One region of the Cupriavidus sp. 22TCCZM01-5 genome, then DNA from elsewhere that is predicted to be linked to it. Evidence: predicted binding sites of a transcription regulator. Region 1 holds the regulator's gene; each other region holds the start of a gene.
The links. Region 1 encodes sigma-54, which starts transcription at its own class of promoters, with help from an activator protein. Its sites were predicted from a motif close to TGGCANGNAANCTGCTTT; they were not measured.

Region 1 (10,459 bases):
AGGCACTGCAGATGGTGGGCCACACCGTGCACGCGGTATGCCCGGACAAGAAGGCCGGCGACAGTTGCGCCACCGCCGTCCACGATTTCGAAGGCGACCAGACCTACACCGAAAAGCGCGGCCACAACTTCGCGCTCAACGCGACTTTTGCCGAGATCGACCCGGCTGCCTATGACGCCCTGGTCATCCCCGGCGGACGCGCCCCGGAATACCTGCGCCTGAACGCGCGCGTGCTGGAGATCGTGCAGCACTTTGCCGGCGCCGGCAAACCCATCGCGGCGGTCTGCCACGGCGCGCAGTTGCTGGCCGCCGCGGGCGCGCTGGAAGGCCGCACCTGCTCCGCCTACCCCGCCTGCGCGCCGGAAGTGAAGCTGGCCGGCGGCAAGTATGCGGATATCCCGGTCGACCAGGCCCACACCGACGGCAACCTCGTGACGGCGCCAGCCTGGCCCGCCCATCCCGCGTGGCTGGCCCAGTTCCTTGCCGTGCTGGGGACGCGGATCGTACATTAGAGGCTTCCGATCACGGCGCGGCCGGCACTGGCCAGCGCCGCCAGCACGGGAGTTACGATGTGTGAGATCTTTATCCGCGCCAACCCGCAGTCCTACGCGTGCCAGGCGCGATCGCTGCGGCTGCACGGCGTTGCCACCAGCATCCGGCTCGAAAACCTGTTCTGGGAAGTGCTCGACGAGCTGGCGCAGCGCGACGGCATGACCGTCAACCAGCTCATCACCCGGCTGCATGACGAACTGACCACGCATCGCGGTGACGAGGCCGTGGCCGGCAATTTTTCATCGTTCCTGCGTGTGTGCTGCCTGCGCTACCTGATGCTGCAAGGCAAGGGCCGCATTCCTGCCGATACCGGCGTTCCGATCGGCTCGCTTGATGCGCGCTCGGTGCTGGACAGCCTGCCGCCGTCGTGGGTGGAGGCACCGGCCGGTGCGGCGCACTAGCCGCTTTCAGGCGTCTGCGGATCCGTTCAGTCGCTGAGGATCCGCGTCTCCGCCGCCTCCAGCGCCTCGGGCGTGCCGCGCAGCACGACGATATCGCCGGCTTCGAGCACCGTGTCCGGCTCCGGGTCGAAGGCGCGGATGCCCCGGCGGCGCACGGCCGTGACCTCGGCGCCGATCCGCTCCAGCCCCAGCGCGCCGATGCGCCGGCCCACCGACGTCGCCGCCGGCCCGAGCGACACCGAGTGCAGCCGCACTGTCTCGCGCTCGACCATGTCCTCCTCATCGTCGCGGCCGTGGAAGTAGCCGCGCAACAGGCTATAGCGCGCGTCACGCGCTTCCTGTACGCCGCGCAGAACATGCCGCATGGGCACCCCGAGCAGCACCAGCGCATGTGACGCCAGCATCAGGCTGCCCTCGATGATCTCAGGCACGACCTCGGTGGCGCCGGCCTTCTGCAGCGTGTCAAGTTCCGAATCGTCGACCGTGCGCACGATCACCGGCAGTGCCGGCGCCAGCTCCTGCACGTGGTGCAGTACCTTGAGCGCGGACGGCGTGTTGGCGTAGGTGACGATGATCGCCGCGGCACGGTGGATACCCGCGGCAATCAGCGCCTCGCGCCGGCCGGCGTCGCCATAGACCACCGTGTCCCCCGCCGCGGCGGCGTCGCGCACGCGGTCCGGATCCAGGTCGAGGGCCACGTAGGTGATGCCCTCGCGCTCGAGCATATGGGCCAGGTTCTGGCCGCTGCGCCCGTAGCCGCAGATGATGGCGTGCTTCTCGGTCTGCAGGCTTTGCGCGGCAATGCGCGTCATGTTCAGCGATTGCATCAGCCATTCGTTCGCGGCAAAGCGCAGCACAATGGCGTCGCTGTACTGGATCAGGAATGGCGCGGCCAGCATCGACAGCAGCATCGACGCCAGGATCACCTGGATCAGCACCGGATCCACGAGGTTCAGCCCGTCGATCTGGTTGAGCAGCACGAAGCCGAATTCGCCGGCCTGCGCCAGCCCGAGGCCGGTACGGATCGCCACCCCCTGGCGCGAGCCGAATAGCCTTGCCAGTACGGCGATCAGCACCAGCTTGAACAGGATCGGCACGACCAGCAGCATCAACACCAGCCATGCATGCTCCAGCACCACCTGGATATTGAGCAGCATGCCGATGGTGACGAAGAACAACCCCAGCAGCACATCGCGGAAGGGCTTGATGTCCTCTTCCACCTGATGCCGGTACGGCGTCTCCGAGATCAGCATGCCGGCCATGAACGCGCCCAGCGCCATCGACAGGCCCAGCCGCTCGGTCAGCGCGGCCATGCCGAGGGTGACCAGCAGCAGGTTCAGCATGAACAGCTCCTGCGACCGCCGCGCCGCCACCACGTGGAACCAGCGGCTCATCAGGCGCTGGCCCAGGAAGAAGATCGCGCCCAGCGCCACGGCGATCTTGGCCGTGGCCATGCCCAGCGCCACGGCCAGGTCGCCCGGGTCGCGCGACAGCGCCGGGATCACGATCAGCAGCGGCACCACGGCCAGGTCCTGGAACAGCAGCACGCTGATGATGTTGCGGCCGTGCTCGCTTTCCAGCTCCATGCGCTCGGCCAGCATCTTCGAGACGATCGCCGTGGACGACATGGCCAGCGCCCCGCCGAGCGCCACCGACGCCTGCCACGACAAGGGAAACAGCCAGTTGAACAGCCAGCTCGCCGGCACCACGGCCAGCATCGACAGCGCCACCTGGGAGCCGCCCAGCCCGAACACGAGCCGTTTCATGGCGCGCAGCTTGCTGAGGTTGAACTCCAGGCCGATCGAGAACATCAGGAAAACCACGCCGAACTCGGCCAGGTACTTGGTCTGGGCTGTGTCGCTGGCCAGGCCCAGCGCATGCGGGCCGATCAGGATGCCGACCGCCAGGTAACCGAGCATGGGTGGCAGCTGCAGCATGCGGAACGCGACCACGCCGAAGACGGCGGCAGCCAGCAGCACCAGGGTCAGTTCCAGCGGAGAATGCATCGGACGCTCAGGATGAACCGGCCAGGGCAGCCGGCTGTGCCCCGGCACGGGCGCCCTGCCGGCGGAACACGGCAAGCGCGGCGCTCGCCGGGACAGCCCGGGCGTCGCCGCATTCGTTGGTATACTTCGTCGCCATGATAGCCAATTTCGATGCGGATCGAGCACTCCGGCTCGCCCGCAGTACCCTCCAGATTGAAGCCGACGCGGTCGCCGCGCTTTCCGGGCGCCTGACCGCCGACTTCGCGCATGCCGTGCAGCTCGTCCTCCAGTGCAGCGGACGTGTCGTGGTGTCCGGCATCGGCAAGTCCGGCCATATCGGCCGCAAGGTCGCCGCCACGCTGGCCTCCACCGGTACGCCGTCGTTCTTCGTGCATCCGGCCGAAGCCAGCCACGGCGACCTGGGCATGGTCACGCGCGACGATGTGCTGATCGCGTTCTCCAATTCCGGCGAGACCGGCGAGCTGCTGTCGATCATCCCGATCGTCAAGCGCATCGGCGCCCGGCTGATCTCGATCACCGGCAACCCGGAATCGAACCTGGCCAAGCTGGCGGACGTGCATCTCGACGCCGGCGTGGAACAGGAGGCCTGCCCGCTGAACCTGGCGCCGACGGCGAGCACGACCGCGGCGCTGGCGCTTGGCGATGCGCTGGCGGTGGCGGTACTCGATGCGCGCGGCTTCGGCGAGGAAGACTTCGCCCGCTCGCACCCCGGCGGCGCGCTTGGCCGCAAGCTGCTGACCCACGTGCGCGATGTCATGCGAACCGGCAATGCCGTGCCTGAAGTCCGCGAGAACACGCCGCTGGCCCAGGCACTGATGGAGATCACGCGCAAGGGCATGGCCATGACCGCGGTGGTCGACCCGGACGGCGTTGCCATCGGCGTGTTCACCGACGGCGACCTGCGCCGCCTGCTGGAAACCCCGCGCGACTGGAAGACCGTGCCGATCGGCGAGGTGATGCACCGCAACCCGCGCGTGGTCCATGAAGACCAGCTCGCCGTCGAAGCCGTGCAGGTCATGGAAGCCAACCGCATCAACCAGTTGCTGGTGGTCGACCATGACGGGCGCCTGGTGGGCGCGCTGCACATCCACGACCTGACCCGGGCCAAGGTCATCTGAACCCCGGCGCGCACGCAACGACACCATGCAGGCTCTCCTGTCTTCCCTCACCGGGATCGTCTTGCGGCTGCTGCCGCTGCTGCTGATGGCAGTGGTGGCCGGCAGCACGTTCTGGCTGGTGCAGATCAATACGCAGCAGGAAGGCACCAAGGTGCCGACCGTACGCAAGCACGAGCCCGACTACTACATGGAGCGCTTCTCGGCCACCGAGCTCGCGCAGGACGGCAGCACCAAGATGCGCTTCACCGGCGACAAGATGGTCCACTTCGGCGACGATCAGTCCTACGAAGTGACCCGTCCCGCCATGCGCGCCTACCAGCCTGACCGCCCGCCGGTGAGCGTGCGCGCCGATCGCGGCAACATGAATGCCGAAGGCTCGGTCATCGACCTGTACGGCAACGGCTTCGTCGAGCGGCAACAAGGCGCCGACGCAGCCAAGGACCCGCTGATGACGGCCGCCTCGGAGTACTTCCGGGTTCTGGTCAATGACGACATTGTCAAGACCGACAAGGCCGTGAAGCTCACGCGCGGCCCGTCGCTCATGACCGCCAACGGGCTGATCTTCAACAACGTTACCCGCGAAGTACAATTGCTGGGCAACGTACGCGGCACCATCATTACCGGTGCGCCCACCCGGACCCCGGGATCCTGACAACAACAGCCGCCCGCGCACGACGGGGCGGCACCGCGGACCTGAGCACCGCGCCTGAACCTCCGCCTTCCTGCGACCCTTGCCAACATGATTGCTTCCCTGACGACCTTGTCCCGCCGGCGCGCCACCCCGTTGCTGCTGGCCGTGGCGACCACGCTTGCCGTGCTGGCGCCGCTGGGCGCCCATGCCGAACGCGCGGACCGGGACAAGCCGCTGGTCCTGGAAGCCGACAACGCCAGCTACGACGACGTCAAGCAGATCTACACGCTGACGGGCAACGTGATCCTGACCAAGGGCACCATGGTGCTGAAGTCGGACGCGGCCGAGATCCGCACCGATCCCGAGGGCTACCAGTTCGCGGTGGCCACGGCCAAGGCCGGCAAGCAGGCCTATATCCGGCAGAAGCGTGAAGGCGTGGACGAGTACATGGACGGCTGGGGCGATCGCATCGAGTACGACGGCAAGCAGGAAATGTCCAAGCTGATCGGCCACGCCCGCATGGCCCGCCTGCAGGGCGCCAAGCTGGTCGACGAGATCCGTGGCGCGGTGCTGACCTACGACAGCCGCAACGAGTTCTACACAGCTGCCGGCGGCGGTGACAACACCTCGGCCGGCAACCCGTCGGGACGCGTGCGCGCAGTGCTCTCGCCGCGCCAGCAAGCTAGCGGTGCGGCCGCCGCCCCGCCACTCGACCTGAAGCCGGCGCCCGCGCCGTCCAGCAAGCCCTGAATTACGCGCCCGAGCGCACCACCGCCACCATGACCGATACCGCAATGCTCGCCCCCACGTCCGCTTCCGCCGCCAACGACGTCCGTGCCGACAGCAGCACGATGGTCGTGCGCCACCTGAAGAAGCGCTACGGGTCGCGCACGGTGGTGAAGGACGTGTCGCTCGACGTGAAAAGCGGCGAGGTCGTGGGCCTGCTCGGTCCGAACGGCGCGGGCAAGACCACGTCGTTCTACATGATCGTGGGCCTGGTGGCGCTGGACGAGGGCGATATCGTGCTCGACGGCAAGCACATCAGCGGCCTGGCCATCCACGAGCGTGCGCGCATGGGCCTGTCCTACCTGCCGCAGGAAGCTTCGGTGTTCCGCAAGCTCAATGTGGAAGAGAACATCCGCGCGGTGCTGGAGCTCCAGCTCGAAAACGGCAAGGCGCTGCCCAAGGCCGAGATCGACCGCCGCCTCGATACGCTGCTCGACGACCTGCAGATCGCCCACCTGCGCAACAATCCCGCGCTGTCGCTGTCGGGCGGTGAGCGCCGCCGTGTGGAAATCGCGCGCGCGCTGGCATCGTCGCCGCGCTTCATCCTGCTCGACGAGCCATTTGCCGGCGTGGACCCGATCGCGGTCGGCGAGATCCAGCGCATCGTCAGCTTCCTCAAGGCACGCAACATCGGCGTGCTGATCACCGACCACAATGTGCGCGAAACGCTCGGCATCTGCGACCACGCGTATATCATCAGCGAAGGCACCGTACTCGCAGCGGGCCAGCCCGAAGACATCATCGCCAACGAGTCGGTGCGTCGCGTCTATCTGGGCGAGAACTTCCGCATGTGAAGCCGGGGCTGAAACTGTCCCCTTGGCAGAGACGATCATGCAGCATCAGCGATAGCAATTTCCGTTCCAACAACGGGAAGATGCGCATAGAATAGGTCGCATGAAACCGTCGCTACAGCTCCGCCTCTCCCAGCATCTTGCCCTCACGCCGCAATTGCAGCAGTCGATCCGGCTGCTGCAGCTTTCCACGCTGGAACTGCAGCAGGAAGTCGAGCAGGCCCTGACCGAAAACCCGCTGCTCGAGCGCGAGAACGACTGGATCGAAAGCCCGCTGCGCGTGGCTGCGGACGGCTCGGTCAATCTGCAGAGCGCACCGGCACCCGCACCAGCGGAACCGCAGGGCAATGGCGAAGCAAACGCCAACGGCGCGGGCGCAGATGAAGAAGGCTACAGTGACAGCGGTGGCGACGATTACGGCAGCGACTGGAGCCTGGACGATTTCGCGCGGCGCCCGCAGGGCGATGACGACGAGAAGACGCCCATGCAGTTGCGCGATGCCGAGCCCACCCTGCGCGAACACCTGATGGAACAGCTCGCGCCGCTGAAGATCTCTACACGTGACAAGGGGCTCGCGATCTTCCTGATCGAATCGCTCGACGACGACGGCTACCTGAGCGCGTCGCTAGAGGAGATCTGCGCCGAGCTGCCCGAGGAACTCGAATTCGAGGTCGAGGAAGTGCAGGCCATACTCGCGCTGCTGCAAAGCTTCGACCCGCCCGGCGTAGGCGCGCGCAATGCCGCCGAATGCCTGACCCTGCAGCTGCGCCGGCTGCAGCACCCGCAGCGCGAGCTGGCATTGTCGATCGTCAACCATCACCTGGAGCTGCTTGCCGTGCGCGACTACACGCGGTTGAAAAAAGCACTGCAGGTGGACGAAGCGGCGCTCAAGGCCGCCCACGAATTGATCCGCTCGCTCGCGCCATATCCGGGCCACGCGTACAGCCGCCCCGAAGCCGACTTCGTGGTGCCGGACGTGTTCGTGCGCAAGGGTGGCGGCGGATGGATCGCGCAGCTCAACCCGGACGTGATGCCGCGCCTGCGCATCAACGATATGTATGCGCAGATCCTGCGCGGAGCCAAGGGAGAGTCCGGCGCGGCCGGCCTGCAGCAGAAGCTGCAGGAAGCGCGCTGGCTGATCAAGAATATCCAGCAAAGGTTCGACACGATCCTGCGAGTTTCGCAGGCAATTGTCGAACGTCAGAAGAACTTTTTCACGCATGGCGAAATCGCGATGCGCCCCTTGGTTTTGCGGGAGATTGCCGATACACTGGGATTACACGAGTCAACCATATCCCGGGTGACGACTAATAAATACATGGCAACGCCAATGGGTACTTTCGAACTGAAGTACTTTTTCGGCAGCCACGTGTCCACCGAAACCGGTGGCGCGGCTTCATCAACGGCCATCCGCGCCTTGATCAAGCAACTTATAGGAGCCGAAGACCCGAGGAGTCCTCTTTCCGACAGCCGAATTGCCGAATTGCTGGGTGAACAAGGCTTCGTCGTCGCGCGCCGTACCGTCGCCAAGTATCGCGAAGCCCTGAAGATCCCTGCTGTCAATCTCCGCAAGACTTTGTAGCCGAGTTGCACCGCCTGCCTGGTGCAGCTCTTTCAGAAGGAGAAGCGCTATGAACTTCAAGATCAGTGGACACCACCTGGACATCACGCCCCCTCTGCGTGAGTACGTGGAAACGAAGCTGGAGCGTATCGTCAGGCATTTCGATCAAGTCATTGGCGTCAGCGTGCTACTCTCAGTCGACAATCACAAGGAAAAGGACAGGCGGCAGTACGCGGAAATCAATCTGCACCTCCGGGGCAAGGACATCTTTGTCGAAGCCCACCACGAAGACCTGTATGCGGCCATCGACGCACTCGTCGACAAGCTGGACCGCCAGGTGATTCGCTACAAGGACCGCGTGCAAGGCCACGACCGCGAAGCGGTCAAGTACCAGATGGCCGAGTCACAATTACAGCAGCAATGATCATGCCTGCCAGTCGTTAGGCTGGCCCTTAGAAAGGGACTGATAAAAGCAAGCCGCGCCATGTAGCGCGGCTTTTTTGCATCCGCGGCCCCAGCCTTGCCCGGGCCGCCGGCACAAGTGTTCGCAACTGGCGCCGCACGGTGTATGCTCTCCAAGACATAGCCGGTGGCGACTCCGGTGCGCCCGCCTGACCCTGGTGCGGCGGCACCAGCACGGGCCGGGACCTACAGGGACCGGCGCTGCATTGCACAAGAACAGGGGAGACGCTGCTCTATAATGGCCGAACTAATGGCCGAACGCCTGGCAAACCATGGCCTCGCCGCAATCCGGCCCTGCTTCGTTTCCGGGCTGAGCAGTCCGATCTGCCTGCTAACTGAAATCCTCGCATCGCCCATGAATCGTTTGGCCAAACTGCTGCCACCCGGCAACATCAATCTCGACGTCAGCGTCACCAGCAAGAAGCGTGTCTTCGAGCAAGCCGGGCTCCTGTTCGAGAACAATCATGGCGTGGCGCGGGCGACCGTGACCGACAACCTGTTCGCGCGCGAGTCGCTGGGTTCAACCGGCCTGGGCGCGGGCGTGGCCATTCCGCATGGACGCATCAAGGGTCTGAAGCAACCGCTGGCTGCCTTCATGCGGCTGGCGGAGCCGATTCCGTTCGAATCGCCGGACGGCAAGCCGGTCTCGCTGCTGATCTTCTTGCTGGTGCCGGAACAGGCCACGCAGCAGCACCTCGAAATCCTTTCCGAAATTGCCCAGCTGCTATCGGATCGCGACATGCGCGAAGGCCTGGCAACGCTGGCCACGCCGGACGCGGTTCACGAACTCCTGACGCAGTGGCATCCCTGATCCTCCCCCTGGGCTGGCAACAGACCGGACAACCGTAAAGTCCGGCACGGTCCCCGCTCCGAAAGTCATACCGCATGGAACTCACCGGCGTCACCTCCCAGTCGATCTTCGACGACAACGCAGCCGACATCAAACTCTCGTGGGTGGCTGGCCTGGAGGGTGCGGATCGCGCCTTCGACGTGGAGTTTGCCCGCGAGGCTACCTCGGCCGCGGACCTGGTTGGCCACCTGAACCTGATCCACCCGAACCGGATCCAGGTGCTGGGCAAGCCCGAGATCACCTATTACCAGCGCCTGGACGACGAGACCCGCAAGCGCCAGATGGGCGAGCTGATCCTGCTCGAGCCGCCGTTCCTGGTGGTGGCCGACGGCATGGAACCGCCGCCGGACCTGGAGCTGCGCTGCACGCGCTCGTCCACGCCGCTGTTCACCACGCCGGTCTCCTCGGCGGCGGTGATCGACCACCTGCGGCTTTATCTGTCGCGCATTTCCGCGCCGCGCGTGACCATGCACGGCGTGTTCCTCGACATCCTGGGCATGGGCGTGCTGATCATGGGCGAGTCGGGTCTCGGCAAGAGCGAGCTCGGCCTGGAACTGATCTCGCGCGGTCACGGCCTGGTCGCCGACGATGCGGTGGATTTCGTGCGCCTGGGGCCCGATTTCATTGAAGGCCGCTGCCCGCCGCTGCTGCAGAACCTGCTGGAAGTGCGCGGCCTGGGCCTGCTCGACATCAAGACCATCTTCGGCGAGACCGCCGTGCGGCGGAAGATGAAGATGAAGCTGGTGGTCCAGCTGGTGCGCCGCAACGACGGCGAGTTCGAACGCCTGCCGCTCGACTCCCAGTACCTCGACGTGCTGGGCCTGCCAATCCATATGGTCAAGATCCAGGTGGCGGCCGGCCGAAACCTCGCCGTGCTGGTCGAGGCCGCCGTGCGCAACACCATCCTGCGCCTGCGCGGCATCGATACCCTGCGCGACTTCATGGACCGCCAGCGCGCCGCAATGCAGGCCGACGCGGTCTCGCGCGGACAGGGCCGCCTGCTCTGAGCGGCGATCGCGACAAGCCGCGGCACGTTTTCAATTGCTTACATCGGCGTTGACAAATAAGTCAACGCGGTGGGGATATGCCTCGTTTTGTGCTGTAATGGGCATCGAGCCCAGTCCGGAGCCGCAGCGCCCGCCGTTGGCTGGCGAAAATGCGGCCACGAAGTTTTCCACAGCCAGGAGAGCAAGCATGAAGAAACTGATCGCGATGTGTGTGCTGGTGACGCCGTTGCTGGCCACCGGCGCCTTTGCCCAGCCGGCCACCCCGGCAACGCCCGCCACCCCGGCAACACCGGC
Region 2 (10,459 bases), on a different contig from region 1:
GTGGCGATCCTCGGGCACGCGCGCCACGCCGGCCGCGATCCAGCGTTGCGGCTCGGCCGGCATGACCTGGCCCGCCACCGTCACGGTGCCCGACGCAGGCGCGAGCATGCCGCTCATGACCTCCGCCAGCGTCACCTGGCCATTGCCCGCCACGCCGGCAATGCCGACGATCTCCCCACTGCGCAGCGACAGCGATACGTCTTGCAGCGCGACGCGCCCCGGCGATGCCGGCACGCTGACCCGCGCGAGTTCGGTGCGGACCTCCGCCGCATTGCGCAGCGCGGACCGCGTGCGCGCCGGCATCTGCACGACACGCCCGACCATCAGCTCGGCCAGTTCCGGACGCGACGTGGCCGCGGCGTCGCGCGTGGCCACAAGCCGGCCGCCGCGCAGCACGGCCACGCGGTGCGAGACGCGCAGCACTTCGTCGAGCTTGTGGCTGATGAAGATGACCGACATGCCATCGCCAATCAACTGGGCCAGCGTGGCAAAGAGGCTGTCGGCCTCCTGCGGCGTCAGCACGGCCGTCGGCTCGTCAAGGATCAGCACGCGGGCACCGCGATACAGCGCCTTGATGATCTCCACGCGCTGGCGCTCGCCCACTGAAAGCGCACCGACCCGCGCGTGCGGCTGCACGGCCAGGCCAAAGCGGTGCGACAGCTCCTGCACGCGCGCTCGCGCGGCGCGCCGGCGTTGCTGCAGTTGCCATAGCGGTTCGGTGCCTATCAGGATATTATCGAGCACCGACAAGTTGTCGGCCAGCGTGAAATGCTGGTGCACCATGCCGATGCCGGCCGCCAGCGCCGCGCGCGGATTGCCGGGCGGCAACGCCACGCCGTCGATCTCGACACTGCCGGCATCGGCCACGTAGTGGCCGAACAGGATATTCACCAAGGTGCTCTTGCCCGCGCCGTTTTCGCCGAGCAGCGCGAGCACCTCGCCACGCCGCAGGTGGAGCGAGATATCGTCGTTGGCCAGCAGCGCGCCAAAGCGCTTGGTGATGCCGGCCATGCGCAGCACCGGCGGCGATTCAGGCAGGAACATGGATGTCAGGAAGGGAACAAAAAAGGGATGTCTGGCGGCCGCCCGCCAGACATGGCCATCCGCTTGGCATCGCCGCAGGACGCCTACGGTGTGGACTTCGGCTCCGTTTCGACCACCTTCACGGGTTCCTTGCCATCAAGGATGGCCTTTTCCCTGGCGCGCACCTTGACCATCAGCTCGGCCGGCACCTTGCCCTCGAAGGTCCCGAGCGGCGCCAGTTCGGCCCCCTTGTACTTCATCAGCGAATACTGGCCGTAGTCCTCGTTCCTGAACTGCCCCGCCTTGACCTTGGCCAGCGCCGCGCCGATGGTCGGTTCCATGTTCCACAGTGCCGACGCCACCACGGTCGCCGGATACTGCGGCTGCGTGTTGATGACGTTGCCGACGGCGAGCTTGCCGCGCTCCTTGGCGGCATCGGATACGCCGAAGCGTTCCGCGTACAGCACGTCGGCCCCCTTGTCGATCATGGCGAAGGCCGCTTCCTTGGCCTTGGGCGGATCGAACCAGGAGCCGATGAAGCTGACCGTGAACTTCACTTTCGGGTTGACCGAGCGCGCGCCATCCATGAATGCGTGCATCAGTCGGTTGACCTCGGGGATCGCATAACCGCCCACCATGCCGATGTGGTTGGTCTTGGTCATGCCTCCGGCGATCATGCCGGTCAGGTAGGACGGCTCCTGGATGTAGTTATCGAACACGGAGAAATTCGGCGCCTGCGGCTTGCCCGACGAACCCATCAGGAACGCCGTCTTCGGGTAGTCCTTCGCCACCTTGCGCGCGGCGGATTCCACCGCGAATGACTCGCCGACGATCAGCGCTGCGCCCTGCTCCGCATACTGGCGCAGCACGCGTTCATAGTCGGCGTTCGAGACGCTTTCGGAGAACACATAGTCCACCTCGCCGCGGGCCTTGGCTTCATTGAGCGCCTTGTGGATGCGCGACACCCACTGCTGCTCCACCGGCACGGTGTAGACCGCTGCCACCTTCAGCTTCGCCTGCGCGTGGGCCAGCGGCACGGTGCCGATGACGGCCACGGCTGCGCCTGCGGCGGCCAGCTTCAGCCAGGTCCTGCGATTGCGTCCAGACCTCATGGTTCTCTCTCCCTTGTTTGAGTACTACGGTGTTGGCACATCCCGGGCAAGCGGCGCGGCCATGGGCAGGAGCCCGCAACCGCGCAGCAGCAGCGCCACCAGGTGCTCGGTGGCCAGCTCGAAATCGCGCCGCCCCAGTCGGCTCACACCGAGCACGGCGCAAATCTGCGATTCGAAATCGGCATAGGTCTGGGTGGCGGCCCAGATCGTGAAGAACAGGTGCTGCGGATCCACGCTGGCCATCTGCCCGTTGGCGATCCACTGGCGGATGACCGCGGCCTTGTGCGCCACCAGTTCGCGCAGCGCATGGCGCAGGACTTCGCCGATCTCCGGCGCGCCGTGCAGCAGTTCATTGGCGAACACGCGCGAGGCATCGGGATGGCTGGCGGACAGCCGCATCTTCGCGCGGATGTACTGTTCGAGCGCCACCTGTGGCGGCAGTTCGGCACGGATGGTCTCGGTCTCGGACAGCCAGAGCTGCAGCGTGTGCGCCAGCACCGCGCGGTACAGCGCCTGCTTGGTGCGGAAGTAGTAGTGCAGGTTGGACTTGGGCACGCCGGCACGCACGGCAATCTCGGCCATGGTGGCCCCCGCGAAGCCGGCGCGCGCGAACACGTGCTCGGCCGCGCGCAGGATCATGGCTTCGTTCTCCTGCCGGATGCGCCCGCCGCACGCTTCCCGCGCCAGGGGCAGGCGCCGCGCCGTGGCGGTCGCGGGCCCGTCCATCACCGCGTGCCGTAGAGGCGGTCCCCGGCGTCGCCAAGCCCGGGCACGATGTAGCCGTGCTCGTTCAGCTCCTCGTCGATGGCCGCCGTGACGATGGCGACGTCCGGGTGCGCGGCCTGCAGCGCCTTCAGCCCCGGGCGCGACGCGATCAGGCACACGTACTTGAGCATGGTCACGCCGCTCTCCTTGAGCCGGTTCAGCGCCGCGATGGCCGAATTGCCCGTGGCCAGCATCGGGTCCACCACGATCACGAACCGCTCCCGAATGTCCTCCGGCATCTTGAAGTAGTACTCGACGGGCTCGAGCGTTTCCGGATCGCGGTACAGGCCGATATGGCCCACGCGCGCGGCCGGCAGCAGCTCCAGCATGCCGTCGAGGAAGCCGTTGCCGGCCCGCAGGATCGACACCAGGCAAAGTTTCTTGCCTGCCAGTACCGGCGACTGCGTGGGCGCGATCGGCGTCCTGATGGCGATGGTCTCCATCGGCAGGTCGCGCGTGGCTTCGTAGGTGAGCAGCTGGCTGATCTCGCGCACGAGCCGGCGGAAGTTGTCGGTGGTGGTCTCCTCGCTGCGCGCCAGCGTGACCTTGTGCTGGACCAGCGGGTGGTCCACCACCAGCACGGAGGCGGCGGCAACCGGGGCATTGGCGGCTGCGGCCGGTGCCACGGGGACGGCAGACATGTCGTTCATGGTGACGCTCCTATGCAATCGGACTGAATCGGACTGGCGTGGAAATCAGGGATTGCACCGCCGGTCGGCGTCGGCCGGCGGGCAAGCGTAAGACTGCGCGTTCGCGGCGCTCAGAACACCGTGCCGTCGCTGTGGATCGCGAATGGCGGCGGCCCGCCGGCCCTGCGCTTGGCGGCAATCCGCCGCCCCGCGGCCCAGGTGCCGCCTTCGAGCACGCGCGCCAGCGGAAACGCCGTCTCGCTCAATCCGAGCGCCTGGCGCACGCCGTCGGCCACCAGGTCCAGCCCGGTCACCGTCAGCGCGCGCCATTCGACAATGACGGGCTCGTGCACCTCGTGCACCACCTGTGCAAACCCCGCGTCGCGCGGCACCATCAGCTCGAAATCGAACAGCAGGCCGCCGTTGCGGTACTCGGGCAGCCCGGTCAGCGCATCCAGTCCGGTAACGATCAGCCCGGCATCCTCGAGCGGCTCCAGCAGCGAATACGTCAGCCACTGGGTCAGCTTGTGGAACGGCACCAGCCCGCCGGGAGCCGCCGGGTGGCGCCAGGTATCGCCGAGCGAGATGCCGTCGAGCACGACCCGCCCCGGCCACACCGGCCCCAGCGCCACCAGCAGCGTCTTCAGGATGAAGCTCGCGTCGATGCGGTCATCGACCGCATTGGCCTTCAGATAGTCGAACAGGTTGCCGAGCCGCGCCGGCGAGCCGAACACGGCCGGCGTGGCCTGCATGACTTCGCCCAGCCGGCGCAGCAGCCCGGCGCGCCCCTCCAGGCCGACCAGCGGATTGTGCTGCGCCACCTGGAACGCCGTGGCAATGCTGGACGCATCGATGCGCAACAGGCGTTCGGCATCGGCACGCAGCGGATTGCCCGGCTCGGCCGAAAAGCCACCGCGCGCGAACAGGTCGAAGCTGGCCACGCCGAGCCCTTCGGAGCGGGTCAGGATCAGGTCGCTGGCCGGATCGCGGTAGCGCCAGTCGGGCCCGGCTCCGGCATCCAGCAGGACGCTGGGAATGACCAGGTCGATGCCGATGCGTGCGCGGTCCTCGCGGTGCTCGGGGCCGCTCAGCGCGGCGCGCTCGCACAGGATCTGCCAGCGGTCGAGCCGCTCGCCGGAGCCGCCGCTTTCGAAATGGCGCCAGCGGCTGTGGTACGGCACCCGCAGATCGGGGTAGCGCTGGCGGATGGTGCTGGCCACATAGTCGGCAATGGCATGCACGCGATCGGGATGCCAGGTGAACAGTTCAGACTGACCGGCCGCCACATGTTCCGTGATCGCCGCGCAATGCGTGCGCACCGCTTCGGCACAAAGCAGCGCCGCGGCCGGGTGCCCCGCCGGCACCGGACTGTACCAACCGCTGCCGAGGCCTTGGTCCGGCCCGCCGGGCCGGTCCGCTTCGGGATACGTGCTCATTCGTTCAACCCCCTGCCCTTTGCCAGGGCGAGTTCGTCGGCGTCAGGCGGCGTGTAGCGCGTGAAATAGCCGGCCGCCACCTTGGCGTCGATTTCCACGCGCGCATCCGCCGGAATCAGTTCTTCAGGTATGGCCACCTGCTCGACCACCTCGATGCCCTGGGCCACCAGCGCACCGTGCTTCATATTGCTCATCGACGCCCAGCGGTCGATGCGCCGGATGCCCAGCCAGTGGAAGACATCCGGCATCAGTTCCTGGAAGCGCATGTCCTGCACGCCGGCCACGCATTCCGTGCGGGCGAAGTAGGTCTCGGCGCGGTCGCCGCCCACCTGGCGCTTGCGGGCGTTGTAGACCAGGAACTTGGTGACCTCGCCCAGCGCGCGTCCTTCCTTCCGGTTATAGACCACCAGGCCTACGCCGCCCTGCTGCGCCATCTCGATGCAGACTTCGATGCCGTGCGCGAGGTAGGGCCGGCAGGTGCAGATGTCGGAGCCGAATACGTCCGAGCCGTTGCACTCGTCATGCACGCGGCAGGCCACGCGCGTGTCCGGCTGGCCCAGCTTGGCGACATCGCCAAAGAAATATAGCGTCATGCCGCCGATCGGCGGCAGGAAGACTTTCAGGTCGGGCCGCGTCACCAGCTCCGGGAACATGCCGCTGGTCTGCTCGAACAGGCTTCGGCGCAGCGCGGTTTCCTTGATCTCGAAACGGCGCGCGAGCCCGGGCAGGTACCAGACCGGGTCCACCGCGGCCTTGGTGACCCGCACGTCGCCGTTGGCATGGAGAATGTCGCCGTCCGGCCTGAGCCGTCCCGCGGCAATCGCGGCGGCCAGTTCGGGCATGTTGATATGCGCCCGCGTCACGGCAATGGTCGGACGGATGTCCACGCCTGCGGCGATGCGGTCGGCAAATGCGCTGGAAACGAGATGGCCCCACGGGTCGAGCGAGACAATCTTGTCCGGGTCCGCCCACTGCGGATGCGGGCCGATCGCTTCGGCCGGCGCGGTATCGGTCAGGTCCGGACGATGGTCGCGCTGCAAGCGGCCCGAGGCCACGGCGAGGGCCCGGTAGATGGCATAGGCGCCCGAATGCGTACCGATCACATTGCGTCGCTCCGGGTCTGTCAGGCTGGCGATCACCGGCCCGCGTTCCGCGGCCGTGGGCGCTCCCCAGTGGATCGGCTCGGCCGGTTTGTCGCGGCGCGCGTGCGAAGTCAGGACGATATGGTCGGACATGAGAGCCCTCGATTCCGTGATGGAATCCTGACCAAACGGTCAGGTTTACGATTCCATACTAGGCAATCTCTGTGCCATCACCCAATGCCCGTTTCCGGGCCATGGTGGGTCGTCGCACGGTGGCAACGGCGCCCCATTTTGCACTGAGGCATCGCACGCCTCTGGCGCTTGTGGTGCACGCGCACCACGAAAAAGCGGCACGGGCCGGGTTAGCCACGTGCCGCTCATGTCCTCAGCCGCTTTGCGCCGGATTGCACGCTCGGGCGGCCCGGATCCGCTTATGTCGTCGATTCCCCTCGGGCGCTGCGGCGACCGCCTGCCAGCAGTGCTCGCAACGCGGCGAACGGGTTGGTGCTTTCTACATAGCGGTGGAACAAGGTCCCGGCAACATTGCTCGCCAGCCAGGCGAACACCATGCCCAGTGCATTGAGCACCGGGCTGCCCGGCGCGAAGTGCGACACTACCGCGTTAACGATGAGGCAGACCGGGAAATGCACCAGGAACACGGAATAAGAGATGCGGCCGAAGAAGCCCACCACCGCCGCGCGCGGCCAGCTTTCGAGCCAGCCGCCGCGCCTGGCCACCGCCAGCAGCAGGGCCGTCGCCAGCGCGACCGCGATCCGCAGGCGGAAATCGACGATCAGCGCTGCCAGCCCGAGCGCCCCAAGCAGCAGCAGCGGAATGGCCGAGCGGTCGGCGTTGGACGCCCAGTACGCCAGCGTGCCCATGCCATAGGCGCCGAAGAAGTACACCGCCCAAATATCCCATCCGGCATCGCGGTTGAACCAGAACAGCGATGCCACCGCCAGCGCCGACACCAGAACGACGCCCGCTTGCGCACCCTGGCCCGAAACCCCGCGCGCCAGCCATAGCGCCGTCACCAGCAGCGCAAACAACTGCAGGTCGATCGCCACATACCAGACTCCTGCAGACAAGGCATCGACATCCAGCACGTTATGCAGCAGCAGCACATGGGCAAGGAATTGCATCAGGTGCGGCGGCGCGGGAATCGACTCGTGGACCATCCAGGTACGCGCGATGGCCGCGCCCGCGATGCTCAGCAATATCGCCGCGGCATAAGGCGTGACCAGCTTCTGGTAGCGGCGCCAGACCGCGGCCAGCGGATGCTGCCGGAGCGTCAGCCGCCCCTCGGGCGCAAGGCTGCGTGCCGCCAGGAAGCCGCTGACGACCAGGAATACCTGCACCGCAATGCGGGCGTACTGCGACAGCCAGTCCAGCGCGTCCGGGGCCAGCGAATAGGCTGCGTCGGACATGGGGCCGTAGAACGCCAGGTGATGGAGCACGATCAGTTGCGAACTGACCGCCTTGAGGGCGTCTATGCACGCCAGGCGCGAAGGACGGGGGCTCATTGTTATAAGAACGTTACAAATGCGATGGGCGCGATTTTACCCCCATATCGAGCACTGTTTGCGCCTTATTTGTCACAAAATGCGTAATCGTTACACAAATCACCAGCATGTGCCGTTTCCGGGGCGGCGAGCGCTTGTCTTGCCGACAAGGCATTTGCTTATGACAAAGTTGTCCTTCTCGTGCGCCAGTTCCGGGTATACCCTCACACCTTTGCTGCAACTGGCGTCACTGCGCCGCGCCTGCCTTCCACATGCTGTCCATCCAATCGTTCGCTTCCCCTCGCAAGCTATTCCGTCCTCTGGCTGCCCTGCTGCTGTCCCTGGCCGCACTGTCTCCGCTTGGCGCCCACGCCCAGAGCCCGGTGCTGGACAAGATCCGCGACAGCGGCACCATCGTGCTCGGCTATCGCGAATCCGCGCTGCCGTTCTCGTTTGCCGATGACAAGGGCCAGCCGGCCGGCTATGCCGTCGACCTTTGCCTGCGCGTCGCCGAGGCTGCCCGCCAGAAACTGGGCCTGAAAGACATCAAGGTACGCTGGATGCCGCTCACGCCGCAGAACCGCTTCCCCGCCATGGTCAATGGCCTGGTGGACCTGGACTGCGCGCCCAATACCAACTCGCTGGAACGTCAGAAGCAGGTGGCCTTCAGCGTGTCGCACTATGTGTCGACCGTGCGCATGCTGGTGCGCGCGGACTCCGGCATCCAGTCCTTCGCGGACCTGCGCGGCAAGACCGTGGTCACCAGCGCCGGCTCCACCGGCGACCGCCATGTGCGCCGCCTGAAGCAACAGTACGGTTACCGCGACATCTACGCCAAGGATCATGGCGAGTCGTTCCTGCTGCTGGAATCGGGCCGCGCGCAGGCCTTCGTGATGGACGATGTCCTGCTGGCGGGCCTGCGCGCGCGCGCCAAGGATCCGTCCCAGTATGTGATCGTCGGTCCGGCCCTTTCGACGGAGCAGAACGCGCTGATGATGTCGAAAGCCGACCCCGAATGGAAACAGTTCGTGGACCAGACGCTGGCCACCACCTTCGCGGGCCAGGACATCGCGTCGCTGCAGAAGCACTGGTTCCAGCAGCCCATCGGCAGCCGCCGCATCAACCTCGCCCTGGCCCCGTCGAACCAGGTGCGGGAAGCCTGGAAGCATCCGTCCGACACCGCGACGGAGTGATGTCAACGTATCAGGCTCAGGCCGCCTGATGTGGCAATCCATGATTTCCATAAGACCTACCGCCGGGTAGCCCCCAAGTTGACAGCCCGACAGGAGCTTGGCGACACTGAAACCGGTCGCTCCCGCCAGAGGAGCAACCGCGAGGAACCGCCCGACGGGGTGGCATAACCAGGCAGGACTCAGGAGAAATCATGAACAAGTTCGTTGCGACCGCGATCGCGCTCGCATTGGGCACGGCTGCTGTGGCCGCCCACGCGCAATCCGGCGGCAAGAAGTTCGACCCGTATACCCAGGGCGCCAAGTCCGGTCAGAAATTCGACCCGTACACCGAGGGTGCCAAGACCGGCGACAAGTTCGACCCGTACAGCCAGGGCGCCAACAAGAGCACCCGCAGCGACCTGACCGACGCCTCGGCCCCGGAAGCCAAGAAACCGGCCAAGTCGAAGTCCAAGAAGAGCAAGAAGAAGGCCGCTTCGGCGCCGGCGGCCAGCTGATACACGGCTAGCCATGCAAGAAAGCCCGTGCGTGTGCACGGGCTTTTTTGCATTTCGGGGATGCAGCGCCGGAAGCCTGCCGATGGGGATCTACGGCGCTTGCGTATCCTGCTCCAGCGCCGTCACGTCGATGCGCTGCACTTTCCCGTCCTGCCTGACCTCCGTCCGCAGCACGAAAGCCTCGGCCGGGCAATACCAGTCGGTGATATGCATGACCGAAGGTTCGACCTGCACGACTTCTTCACCGACCAGCAGCGGCCCGAGGGACGTGCGCTTGTCATAGGTAATCGGCAGGCATTCCTTGCGGCCCATGACGGTATCGATCATCTGCCGGCGGCCGACCTGGCGCGAACTGATATGGATGGAGGCGTGCAGCGCGCGCATGGTGCTGACCACCTCGTCCGAACCGAGCGGATAGACCTTCAGCGACAGGCTCGATTCGAACGTCTCGCCCTCCAGCGTGGTCCCTTCGCGCAGGTTCATGCCGGCATAGTTGAACACCCCGCTGCCTTTGAACGCCGCCTCGCCATACATGCGCGCGTAGCGCGCACGGGCATTGATGACGGCGTGCTGGCTTTCGATGCTGGTCTGGTCCGCGGGCGTGCGCCGGTCGATATTGACCTGGTGCACCTGGTCCATGATGACGGGCGGCCCCATCAGCGCCGACATGGCCGATTTCGACTTCACCTCGAGTTGCGCGCGGCACCCGGAGGCACTGCGCCCGACATCACGCAATGTCATGGTGATCGACATCGGCAGCGCACCGTCCCCCTCCATCTGCACGTGCGAACCCGAGCGGAACCAGGGCGCGTCGCAGAGCACGGCGCCGGCCGATGGTGGCGCGGAAGGCCCGGGCGCGATGGGGCCCGGATGCGAATCTGGCCGCTGCTGGGCCCCGGCAACACTGGCCAGCAGTAGTGCCAGCACGCCCGCAGCGCCGTTTCGCCGGAAATGCTGCGCCTTTGTCTTCACATGAATCCCTGTCTAGAATGATCTTGCGCCCGATCCGGCCGCGACTGGATCAGGCTGGCAATCGGCCTGTTCCAAAGTTAGCGCGTTTCCCGTGCACTGTCTCGCCGTGCTTTCGGAGTCTCGCCGTGCTTTCGGAGGCCGGTCCTGGCTGGCGCCCCCGATACCTCGCAGGAGATCCCATGCTTCAGTACTACGCGAAATTATGGTGGGTGATCGCATTGCGCGGTCTGCTGGCGCTGGTTTTCGGCATT
Region 3 (10,459 bases), on a different contig from region 1:
TTTCGAAGCTGATGGTTTCCATATGTGTTCTTGTGGCCAATCCGACGCCGGAGGATCCGACGCAAGCTTACCTCAGCCAACGGGGCATGGTGGCCAAATGCCCTTATCATGGCGGCTCGCCCCCGGCCCTCAGCGGCCCGGCCTGTAACGCCTCACCCTACGCTGCCATGCCTCATCTCGTCATCGAAATCACCGAAAACACGCGCCTCAACTGTTCGCCCGAAGAACTGCTCGACGAGGCCAACGCCGCGCTGCTGGCGTCCGGCGAATTCGGCGAGCCCGATATCAAGTCACGCTGCATCACGCTGTCCACGTTCCGCCAGGGCGTGCAGGCCGCCGAGCGCGCCTTCGTGCATGCACGCCTGTCCATCCTGGATGGCCGCGAACTCGCGGTCAGGCGTGCGCTGGGCCAGGCCGTCTGCGATGTCATTGCCGAGGCCGTTCGCCCTGCCACCGCCGAAGGACAGAGCGTGCAGATCAGCGTCGAAGTGTGCGAAATGGAGCGTGCCAGCTACGCCAAGCAGATCGTCGGCGGCTGACGCCGTACCGTGCCCCGGGGCATGGCGCACAAAAAAGAAAGCCCGCGGCCATCCCTGGCAGCGGGCAGGGCTTCCGGGAAGACACCGGTAGCCGGTTGCCATGGGGAGCGCCCCCGCACCCATGACGTTTTGGATTCTAGACGGCCGACCCGGCCTCCCGTTTGACCTTGGTTAAGTCCAGGCGAGTCAGGGGGAACGCCGTAGCATCGCCCGGACCTGTCCCGCGGCCTGCAGTGCCCGGCCGCTCCAATAAAAAAGGAGCCGACTGGCGGCTCCTTCTTCATGCGGATCGACTGGCCGATCAGGCTGCAGCGTCCTTCAGCTTCTTCAGCGGGCGAACCTTCACCTTGACGCTGGCCGGCTTGGCCGGGAACCAACGCTCTTCACCGGTGAACGGATCCTTGCCGAAGCGCTTCTTCTTGGCCGGCACTTGCTGCGCCGTCACCTTCAGCAGGCCCGGCAGCGTGAATTCGCCAGCGCCCTTCTTGTTCAGCGCGCCAACGATGGTGTTTTCCAGGTGGGCCAGCACCGTCTTCACGGCCTTGGCTTCCAGCTGGGTCTGGGCTACCAGGTGAGCGACCAGGCTCGACTTGTTGAAGGTGTCCTTCAGCGGACGCGGGGTCACCGCGGCAGCCGGAGCAGCCTTCTTGGCCGGCGCGGCCTTCTTGGCGGCAGCCTTCACGGGTGCCTTCGTTGCCGCAGCCTTCTTGGCGGCGGGCTTGGTTGCAGTCGTCTTCGCGGTCGGTTTCGCTTTGGTCGCCATATCGATATACGAGAGTTGAAGATTAGAGCCGGCCGTTCGATGGCTTCGCATCGCGTTGCACATACCCCATGCCGGCGCCACTGAATCATAGCGGAAACAACCGTGTGTCAAAGGGTTTTCATGCGTGCAATGGCCAAAACCCCGTGAAAACCCCGGGTTTTGTCGCAGCTTTACCTCAGCAGGAACGCGCAGGAGCCCTACGTCCCCCCACTTTCGCGTTGTCAGGCATCTGCCGCGGGAAGAAAATCGCGGCGGTGCGCATCCCCCGGCGAAGCTCACTACCCCTGTTTTCAGGGACTATTCGCCGAGCCAGGACGCGATCAGCGGACCGGCGGCCATGGTGCCGAGCGCAATCAGCGGCAAGCTCGCATCGGCGCTCGACCACTCGCGCAGCAGTGCCAATGCCGGCGTAGCGGGAACGCGCGGCCTGTCGTGTCAGGACGCCCGTGCGTTCACCGCATCGCGGGTATCCGCCGCCAGCCCGCAGGCGAACGCGGTTTCCGCCACCAGGAACAGCGGGCCGACCAGCAGCCCGACAAGGTCGTCGACAAAGGCGGGCTTGCGGCCTTCATAGTAATGGCCGACGAACTGGATGATCCAGCCGGCAACAAACAGGCCGACACCGGCGGCAAGCCATGCCCCCGTGGGGAGCGCCGCCAGATGCGCGCCCGCATACAGGAACAGAGCCAGGACCATCACCATCGCCAGCCCGAAGCCCGCTGACAGGCGCAGGTAGAACAGGCACGACAGCGCATACACCACCATCGCGGGCGTGAGATGGGCGGCGCCTTCGCCCAGCGGTATGGCGGGCCGCCCCAGCAGCGTGGTGACGGCGAGCACGATCATCGGGATACCGATGAAATGCGTAGCGACGTTGCGGGGATCGCGGTGATAGGCGGCGTAGTTGGCCAGATGTTCGACCAGCGTTTTCATGGGGCGTCTCCTTGTGCGCGGCTCCGGGCGGTTGTGGCACGTGCCTGGCGCTGTCTTGTGGATTTATAGTAGTGGGCGGGTTTCCTGGCGTCTGTCTGATTTTCGACAGTCAGGCAGGCCGCGCAGTACGTATCAACCCGGACAGAACAAGACAGGAGACAACATGGGCATGGCTCAGCCCCCCAGCGGCGGCACGCGCGGCCCGTCAGGCATCCCTCGCGCCACACCCGGCGGCAGACCGGCAACTTCGCGCCCGGACGCTGCGGTCGCACTGCGCGCGAGCCCCTGGTTTTGCCAGTTGCCGCAGGCGCTGCAACAGGCGCTTCTCGAAGATGGTGCCTGGCGCCAGCTGGCCGCCGGGGAAGCCTTGTTTGCCCGCGGCGATGCATTCGACGGCCTGTATTGCGTGGCCGGCGGCACCATGCAGGTCGATGCCGCCGGCGAGTCCGGCAAGGCGGCTCTGCTCGGCCTGCTGGAAGCCGGCGCCTGGTTCGGCGAAATCTGCCTGTTCGACGGCTTGCCGCGCACCCATGACGCGCGCGCCGTGCACGCCGCGCTGTTGTGGCATATCCCGCGCGCGAGCCTGGAACGCAGGCTCGCGCAGCATCCGTCATGGTGGCGCGAGTTCGGCCTGCTGCTCGCGGCGAAGACGCGGATGGTCTTCGACTTTGTCGAGGAAATGCAACTGCTGCCGCCGGCCGCGCGCATTGCCAGACGACTAGCCGCCATCGCACGCGGCTATGGCAACCCGCCTTCCACGGAGGGCGAGACACCCGCCCACCCGCGCGCGGTCCAGACCGTGCGGATTCCGCAGGAACAGCTTGCGCAGATGCTCGGGCTGTCGCGGCAGACCGTCAACCAGGCACTGCGCGAGCTTGAATCGCGTGGCCTGCTGCGCCTGCGGTACGGCAGCGTCGATCTGCTGGACCTTGTCGCGCTCGAAACGCTCAACTGATTACGGTACGCGACATGATCACGCTCGACTCCTCCCGCCTCGATGCCTACCTGGCACGCCTGGGCATCGACGCCCCGCCCTCCCCGACGCTGGAAGCGCTCGACGCGCTGATCGCCGCGCAACTCGCACGCATCCCGTTCGAGAACATCGACCCGCTGCTGGGCCGCCCGGTACGGATCGACGTCGACGCGGTCTTCGACAAGCTCGTTACGCACCGGCGTGGCGGCTATTGCTTCGAGCTCAACACGCTGCTGGCCGCCGCGCTGACGGCACTGGGCTACACGGTGACGCCGCTTGCCGCACGCGTGCGCTGGGGCGTGGCCGATTCGGTCCAGACGCCGGCATCGCACATGCTGCTGCGCGTGGAAGTTGCACATCGCAGCTACCTGGCCGATGTGGGCTTTGGCGGCCCCACGCCTTTCCGGGCGCTGCCAATGTCGGCGCCGGCCGCCTCGTCGTTCCCGTACCGCCTGACCGTGGCGCCGGATAGCGCCATGCCTGGCGCTTTTCATTGCCAGGATCTGGAAGTGCGTGGCGCGCAGGGCTGGCTCAAGGTCTACCGCTTCGACCTGTCGCCGCAGCCGTGGATCGATTTCATCTCCCGCAACTGGTACATCAGCACGCATCCGGAGAGCATTTTCACTCAGCGACTCATGCTCGCCCGTTCCGACGGCGACGTGCGCCTGACCCTTGCCAACGGCGAACTGGCCGAGCGCCGCGCCGACGGCACCTTGCGGCGGCAGACGCTGACTTCGGCCGACGATGTCATCGACGCCGTCGTCAACCGCTTCCAGGTGGAACTGGACGCGGACCTGCGCGACGGCCTCGGGCGAGTGCTGCCCACGCTGCTGCACGCCTGAATCCCGGCGGCTGCCCCGCCGTGCGCCCATGCACGCCGCGCATTGCCCGCAGAAAGAATACTGATATGGCCCCGCTGGCGGCGGCTTGCCTGTGGACTGGGTCAAGGGGCCCAACCATAATGTGCCGGCAGGCCCCAAGTGGCGCTGTCCAACAGAACACAGGCAGGCCCCGCAAGGGCCGCGCCGATATCAGGAGACTCCATGTCATTGTTCGATTTGTCGGGCAAGGTCGCGATCGTGACGGGCTCATCGCGCGGCATCGGCCGCGCCATTGCGGAGCAGATGGCGGTTCAGGGCGCCAAAGTGGTTATCTCGTCGCGCAAGGCCGAAGCCTGCCAGGAGGTGGTCGACGCGATCAACGCGCGCCACGGCGCCGGCACCGCGATTGCCGTCCCGGCCAATATCTCTTCGAAGGACGACCTGCAGCGCCTCGTCGATGAAACCAACCGCACCTTCGGCAAGATCGATGTCCTGGTCTGCAATGCGGCGTCGAACCCGTACTACGGCCCGATGAGCGGCGTGTCCGACGACCAGTTCCGCAAGGTGCTCGACAACAATGTCATCTCGAACCACTGGCTGATCCAGATGGTGGCGCCGCAGATGATCGAGCGCAAGGACGGTTCGATCATCATCGTCTCGTCGATCGGTGGCCTGCGCGGCTCGCCGACCATCGGCGTGTACAACATCTCGAAGGCCGCCGATTTCCAGCTCGCGCGCAACCTCGCCGTGGAGTTTGGCCCGCACAATGTGCGCGTGAACTGCATCGCGCCGGGACTGATCAAGACCGATTTCGCACGCGCGCTGTGGGAAGACCCCGAGCGCTACCAGCAATCGACCCAGGGCGCGCCGCTGCGCCGCATCGGCGAACCGGTCGAGATCGCGGGCGCAGCCGTCTTCCTGGCCTCCGCCGCGAGCACCTTCATGACAGGCCAGGCCATGGTCGTCGACGGCGGCGTCACGATCTGATGCCCTGACGCAAGGCGGCTGCCGCCTTGCGCACTGTTCGCGCTGTTCCCTGCATTTCCTGCGTTTCCTGCATTTCCCTCAAGGATGGCGCGGTGCGCCATCCCCCACCTGCATTGCAGTCCGGGAGGCAGTCATGTCGAGCAAGTTCGAGCCGGCCGGCAACTGGCCAGCCATGTCATTGGCCGAGGCCCACGCCCGCCTCACCGCGCCAGGCGCTCCGTTCGAGACGGAAACGCGCGTCATTCGCGGCATTCCCACCACCGTCTGGAAGAACGCGCCGCCGACGCTGCGCGACCTGTTCCAGGCCACGCAAGCCTTTGGCGCACGTACTTTCGTGGTCTACGAAGACGAGCGCGTCAGCTATGCGGCCTTCCGCCGGGCGGCACTGCATGTCGCGCAGGCACTGGTGCGCGATGGCGTCCGCCAGGGTGACCGCGTGGCGATTGCCATGCGCAACCTGCCCGAGTGGCCCGTGGCCTTCTACGGCGCCTTGCTGGCCGGCGCCATCGTCACGCCGCTGAATGCATGGTGGACGGGGGCCGAGCTCGAATACGGACTGGTCGATTCAGGCAGCCGCGTCGCGATTGTCGACGCCGAACGGCTGGATCGACTCACTGGCCATCTGCCCAGCTGCCCCGCGCTGGAACGCGTCTACGTGTCGCGGGCAAGCGCACTCGGCAACGACCAGAAGATCGTACCGCTCGAAAGCGTGACCGGCCCCACCGCGGCATGGGCAACGCTGCCGGAACTGCCGCTCCCCGACGTGGACATCGCACCAGAGGATGACGCGACGATCTTCTATACGTCCGGCACCACCGGCAAACCCAAGGGGGCGCTGGGCACGCACCGCAATGCCACCAGCGTTGCCGTGGCCAGCCTGTTCAGCCCGCTGCGCAACCTGCTGCGGCGCGGCGAGCCGATTCCCGCGCCGGACCCTGCAGCGCCGCAGAAGGCTGCATTGCTGTCCGTACCGTTCTTCCACGTGACAGGCTGCATGGCCGTGCTGAACAGCGCACTGGCAACGGGCGGCAAGATCGTGCTGATGCACCGCTGGGATGCCTTGCGCGCGCTCGAACTCATCGAGCGTGAGCGTTGCACCACGGCCGGCGGCGTGCCCACCATCGCCTGGCAGCTGCTGGAGCATCCGGAGCGCGGGCGTTTCGATCTTTCGTCGCTGGAGAGTATCAGCTACGGCGGCGCGCCGGCTTCGCCCGAACTCGTGCGCCGCATCGGCGAAACCACGCCGCAGTCGGCGCCGGGCATAGGCTGGGGCATGACGGAAACGTCTGCCACGTTCACGAGCCACAGTGCGGAAGAATACGTGCTGCGGCCGGACAGCAGCGGTCCGGCCCTGCCGATCGGCGAGATGAAGGTCGTGGATGGCCGCGGCCAGGCGCTGCCGCCCGGCGAAGCCGGCGAGCTGATGGTGCGCGGCGCGAATGTGGTTCGCGGCTACTGGAACAAGCCCGAGGCGACCGCGCAGACGTTTGCCGATGGCTGGCTGCGCACTGGCGATATCGCGAGGCTCGATGAAGAGGGCTTCCTCTATATCGTCGATCGCATGAAGGACATGCTGATCCGCGGCGGCGAGAATATCTATTGCATCGAGGTGGAAAGCACGCTCTACGAGCATCCGGCGGTGATGGATGCCGCCCTGGTCGGCATCCCGCACAAGGAGCTGGGCGAGGAACCGGGCGCCGTGGTCAGCCTCAAGCCCGGCATGCAGGCCACCGAAGACGAACTGCGCGGTTTTGTCGCGCAGCGGCTGGCGGCGTTCAAGGTGCCGGTACGGATCATCGTGCTGCCCGACCTGCTGCCGCGCAACGCGAATGGCAAGATCCTGAAGTCAAACCTGCGCAAGCTGTTCGGGCCGGGCACATGACCCGAGCCGGGCGGCCGACCGCTTATTTGACCGGAATGGCGGTGCCGCCCGGCACCGGCACGGCCGTCACACTGTTCTGCGGACTGCCGCTGACAATGCGGTCGGAGTATGTCAGGTAGACCAGCGTATTGCGCTTGCGGTCGACGGCGCGGATCACATGCAAGGTCTTGAACAGGATCGACATGCGTTCCGAGAACACGTCATCCTGTTGCCGCAGGGGCCCCTTGAAGGAGATCGGCCCCACCTGCCGGCACGCGATCGACGCCTCCGGCGGGTCTTCCGCCATGCCCAGCGACCCCTTGATACCGCCTGTACGGGCGCGTGACACGTAGCAGGTCACGCCCTGCACCATCGGGTCGTCATACGCTTCGATGACCACCTTGTCCGAGCCGGTCATGCGGAAATTGGTGTTGACGCTGCCGATTTCCTCGGCCGGCGCCGGGACGCCGGCCACCGCCAGGCAGGCGCCGGCAAGCAGGCAAAGCGTGCGAGCCATGGCCGGTCAGCTCCCCGTCACCTTGATGGCGTCGTGCCGCTTTTCCATTTCCTGGCGCAGTGCGCGGCGCTGCTGGGCCGCGGCAAAGCGCTGGCGCTCGACTTCGTCGCGCGGCTCCAGCGGCGGCACCTCGGCCGGCGCGCCGTTGTCGTCGACCGCCACCATGGTGAAATAGCAGCTGTTGGTGTGGCGCACCAGCTTGCTGCGGATATTCTCGGTCACCACCTTGATGCCGATTTCCATGGAGCTGCGCCCGGTGAAGTTCACCGAGGCCAGGAAGGTCACCAGCTCACCGACGTGGATCGGCTGGCGGAACACCACCTGGTCCACCGACAGCGTGACCACGTAGCGGCCGGCATAGCGGCTCGCGCAGGCATAGGCAACCATATCCAGGTACTTGAGGATGGTGCCGCCGTGCACATTGCCGGAGAAGTTGGCCATGTCCGGCGTCATCAGCACGGTCATGGAAAGCTGGTGGGACTGGTCGTTCATGATGGTGATGCAGGTTGCGGGGGCCGAGGCGCGGCAGTGTAACCCGTAAACCGGTGCGCGGGGGGCGCGCCGGCGTTGCCGCGGCACCGTCTGCGCCACGATATGGCCGCAGCGCCACGCGGGCGGCACCGGACAAACGGCGCACCAATAAAAAAGCGGCCCGACAGGCCGCTCTCTCGCTGATCCGGACGCAGACAGCTTACTTCTTCTTGTTCACGGCGTCCTTGAAACCTTGCCCGGCGGAAAACTTCACGGTCTTCGCGGCCGGAATCTTGATCGTTTCGCCCGTGCGCGGGTTGCGACCCGTGCGCGCGGCGCGTTTGCCCGAGCTGAAGCTGCCAAACCCCACCAGCGTTACCGAATCACCCTTGGCCACTGCCTTCTTGATACTGTCCAGCGCTGCGTTGAGCGCACGCTCGGCTGCGGCGTTGCTCAGTTCTGCTTCCGCGGCGATGGCCGATACCAGTTCACCTTTATTCATGGCTGATTTCCCTTGTTGGTCGTCGTCACCGATGTATCTGCCAGCAGGCATTGCATCGATCGGCGCAGTCTAATCTGCCCTTCGCGCCTTGGGCAATCCCCAGTGGCACCGATGCAACGAAAAAACCCGGAAATCCTTGCTTGAGGCCGGTTAGCGGGAGATTTCACCCTCTATTCCGCCCGTTTTGCCCGCGACATTTCTGCATAGCGCGTAAGCCGGTGGCGCCCACCCGCCGGATGAATTTGGCACCCCGGCGGCGCCCCAACCGCCATTCACCGCTATGGTGCAATGCACCGTCACGGTTCATGCCACACGCCATGTTGCGTCATTATGGCGCGCGCCGACCGGCCCAATGCCCCCGATTTGCGCCAACGGCACCAAAGCCGCCGCCTCACCTTTGGGCCGCCTGAGGGCAATCCAGTGCGATTTCCACCATGACGGTGCAATTAGCACCAGCATGCAGCCAATTCTGGAATGCTTTTTGCATACCCACGCTCCCATTTTGAGCATGAGGAACCTATGGACAATTGGAAGACTGGCACCGACGCCATGTTTATCCTGCTTGGCGCAATCATGGTGCTGGCCATGCACGCCGGCTTCGCCTTCCTGGAACTGGGCACGGTACGCAAGAAAAACCAGGTCAATGCACTGGTGAAGATTCTGGTGGACTTCGCGGTTTCCACCATCGCGTACTTCTTTATCGGCTATACGGTCGCCTATGGCGTGCAATTCATGGCCGGCGCCGACACCCTCGCACAAAAGAGCGGTTATGAGCTGGTCAAGTTCTTTTTCCTGGCGACATTTGCCGCCGCGATTCCCGCGATCATCTCGGGCGGCATTGCCGAACGTTCGCGTTTCAATCCGCAACTGCTGGCGACATTCGTCCTGGTCGGCTTTGTCTACCCGTTCTTCGAGGGCATTGCCTGGAATCAACGCTTTGGCATCCAGGACTGGATCACGAGCCTGACCGGCGCCCCATTCCATGATTTCGCCGGTTCGGTCGTGGTCCACGCGGTAGGCGGCTGGATTGCCCTGCCCGCGGTGCTGCTGCTCGGCGCCCGCCGCGGCCGCTACCAGAAGGATGGCCGCATCAGCGCGCACCCGCCGTCGAACATTCCGTTCCTGGCACTGGGCGCATGGGTACTGGCGGTCGGCTGGTTCGGCTTCAATGTCATGAGCGCCCAGACCGTGGACAAGATCAGCGGCCTGGTCGCCATCAATTCGCTGATGGCCATGGCCGGGGGCACGCTGGCCGCCTGGTGGGCTGGCCGTAACGATCCGGGCTTCGCCTACAACGGCCCGCTGGCAGGCCTGGTCGCCGTCTGCGCCGGGTCCGACCTGATGCACCCGCTCGGCGCGCTGGTCACCGGCGCCGTGGCTGGCGTGCTGTTCGTCCACCTGTTCACGCTCGCGCAGAACAAATGGCACATCGACGATGTACTCGGTGTGTGGCCGCTGCATGGGCTGTGCGGCGCCTGGGGCGGCATTGCGGCCGGCATCTTCGGCTCGCACGCGCTTGGCGGGATCGGCGGCGTATCGCTGGGTGCGCAGCTGATCGGGACCCTGCTCGGCATCGTGATCGCCGTCACGGGTGGCACGATCGTATATGGCACGCTCAAGAAGCTGGTGGGCATCCGCCTCGACGCGGAAGCCGAATACAACGGCGCCGACCTGACCCTGCATCGCATCTCGGCCACGCCCGAACGCGAAACGAACTGGTAAGTCCGCCGCAGGAACGCGCGCGCTCGCGCCGTTCCTGACAATTCTTTTCTTGAACTTCCCCGAACGGCATGGCAATAATTGCCGTGCCCGCCTTCTCGTGCCGCATCAGCGTGCAAGATTTGCCGGACAGTCTTCGCAGTTCTTCGTTCGCAGTTCTTCGTTTTTTTGCCGGCCCTTTTCGGGCAACAGACCAGGCCGGCCAACAGACCTGGGGAATGCCGATGGATGCGTCAACGTTGGAGAAGTTCCAGACCGTGGTCGTGGCCTATGCCACGGAGTTCGGCGTCAAGATCCTGGCCGCGCTGGCCTTCTGGATCATCGGCCGCTGGCTGATCCATGTGGTGGTACGCATGGTCCAGAATGCGCTGGG

Region 2: the regulator sigma-54 is predicted to act here: its motif matches at 6,260-6,277, upstream of AC3FNH_RS06385 (GTP cyclohydrolase II).
Region 3: the regulator sigma-54 is predicted to act here: its motif matches at 8,838-8,855, upstream of AC3FNH_RS06645 (ammonium transporter).

What each region holds. Positions count from the first base shown of each region.
Region 1 is NZ_JBYOJR010000001.1:221,662-232,120, reverse strand. It holds gene AC3FNH_RS01200 (DJ-1/PfpI family protein) at 1-512, shown strand, start outside; gene AC3FNH_RS01195 (ribbon-helix-helix domain-containing protein) at 570-953, shown strand; gene AC3FNH_RS01190 (monovalent cation:proton antiporter family protein) at 980-2,959, opposite strand; gene AC3FNH_RS01185 (KpsF/GutQ family sugar-phosphate isomerase) at 3,094-4,077, shown strand; gene lptC (LPS export ABC transporter periplasmic protein LptC) at 4,103-4,729, shown strand; gene lptA (lipopolysaccharide transport periplasmic protein LptA) at 4,817-5,458, shown strand; gene lptB (LPS export ABC transporter ATP-binding protein) at 5,488-6,288, shown strand; gene AC3FNH_RS01165 (RNA polymerase factor sigma-54) at 6,389-7,867, shown strand; gene hpf (ribosome hibernation-promoting factor, HPF/YfiA family) at 7,917-8,270, shown strand; gene AC3FNH_RS01155 (PTS sugar transporter subunit IIA) at 8,664-9,119, shown strand; gene hprK (HPr(Ser) kinase/phosphatase) at 9,194-10,165, shown strand; gene AC3FNH_RS01145 (PsiF family protein) at 10,353-10,459, shown strand, end outside.
Region 2 is NZ_JBYOJR010000005.1:6,085-16,543, reverse strand. It holds gene AC3FNH_RS06410 (ABC transporter ATP-binding protein) at 1-1,044, opposite strand, end outside; gene AC3FNH_RS06405 (BMP family protein) at 1,128-2,135, opposite strand; gene AC3FNH_RS06400 (TetR/AcrR family transcriptional regulator) at 2,160-2,861, opposite strand; gene upp (uracil phosphoribosyltransferase) at 2,861-3,550, opposite strand; gene AC3FNH_RS06390 (URC4/urg3 family protein) at 3,661-4,965, opposite strand; gene AC3FNH_RS06385 (GTP cyclohydrolase II) at 4,962-6,200, opposite strand; gene AC3FNH_RS06380 (acyltransferase family protein) at 6,479-7,570, opposite strand; gene AC3FNH_RS06375 (amino acid ABC transporter substrate-binding protein) at 7,822-8,742, shown strand; gene AC3FNH_RS06370 (amino acid ABC transporter permease) at 8,934-9,236, shown strand; gene AC3FNH_RS06365 (hypothetical protein) at 9,327-10,208, opposite strand; gene AC3FNH_RS06360 (HdeD family acid-resistance protein) at 10,388-10,459, shown strand, end outside.
Region 3 is NZ_JBYOJR010000005.1:65,266-75,724, reverse strand. It holds gene AC3FNH_RS06700 (MgtC/SapB family protein) at 1-22, opposite strand, end outside; gene AC3FNH_RS06695 (5-carboxymethyl-2-hydroxymuconate Delta-isomerase) at 168-539, shown strand; gene AC3FNH_RS06690 (HU family DNA-binding protein) at 841-1,302, opposite strand; gene AC3FNH_RS06685 (Mpo1 family 2-hydroxy fatty acid dioxygenase) at 1,738-2,235, opposite strand; gene AC3FNH_RS06680 (Crp/Fnr family transcriptional regulator) at 2,399-3,190, shown strand; gene AC3FNH_RS06675 (arylamine N-acetyltransferase family protein) at 3,205-4,050, shown strand; gene AC3FNH_RS06670 (SDR family oxidoreductase) at 4,252-5,016, shown strand; gene AC3FNH_RS06665 (class I adenylate-forming enzyme family protein) at 5,150-6,898, shown strand; gene AC3FNH_RS06660 (CreA family protein) at 6,921-7,394, opposite strand; gene AC3FNH_RS06655 (acyl-CoA thioesterase) at 7,401-7,886, opposite strand; gene AC3FNH_RS06650 (HU family DNA-binding protein) at 8,086-8,367, opposite strand; gene AC3FNH_RS06645 (ammonium transporter) at 8,887-10,089, shown strand; gene AC3FNH_RS06640 (mechanosensitive ion channel family protein) at 10,311-10,459, shown strand, end outside.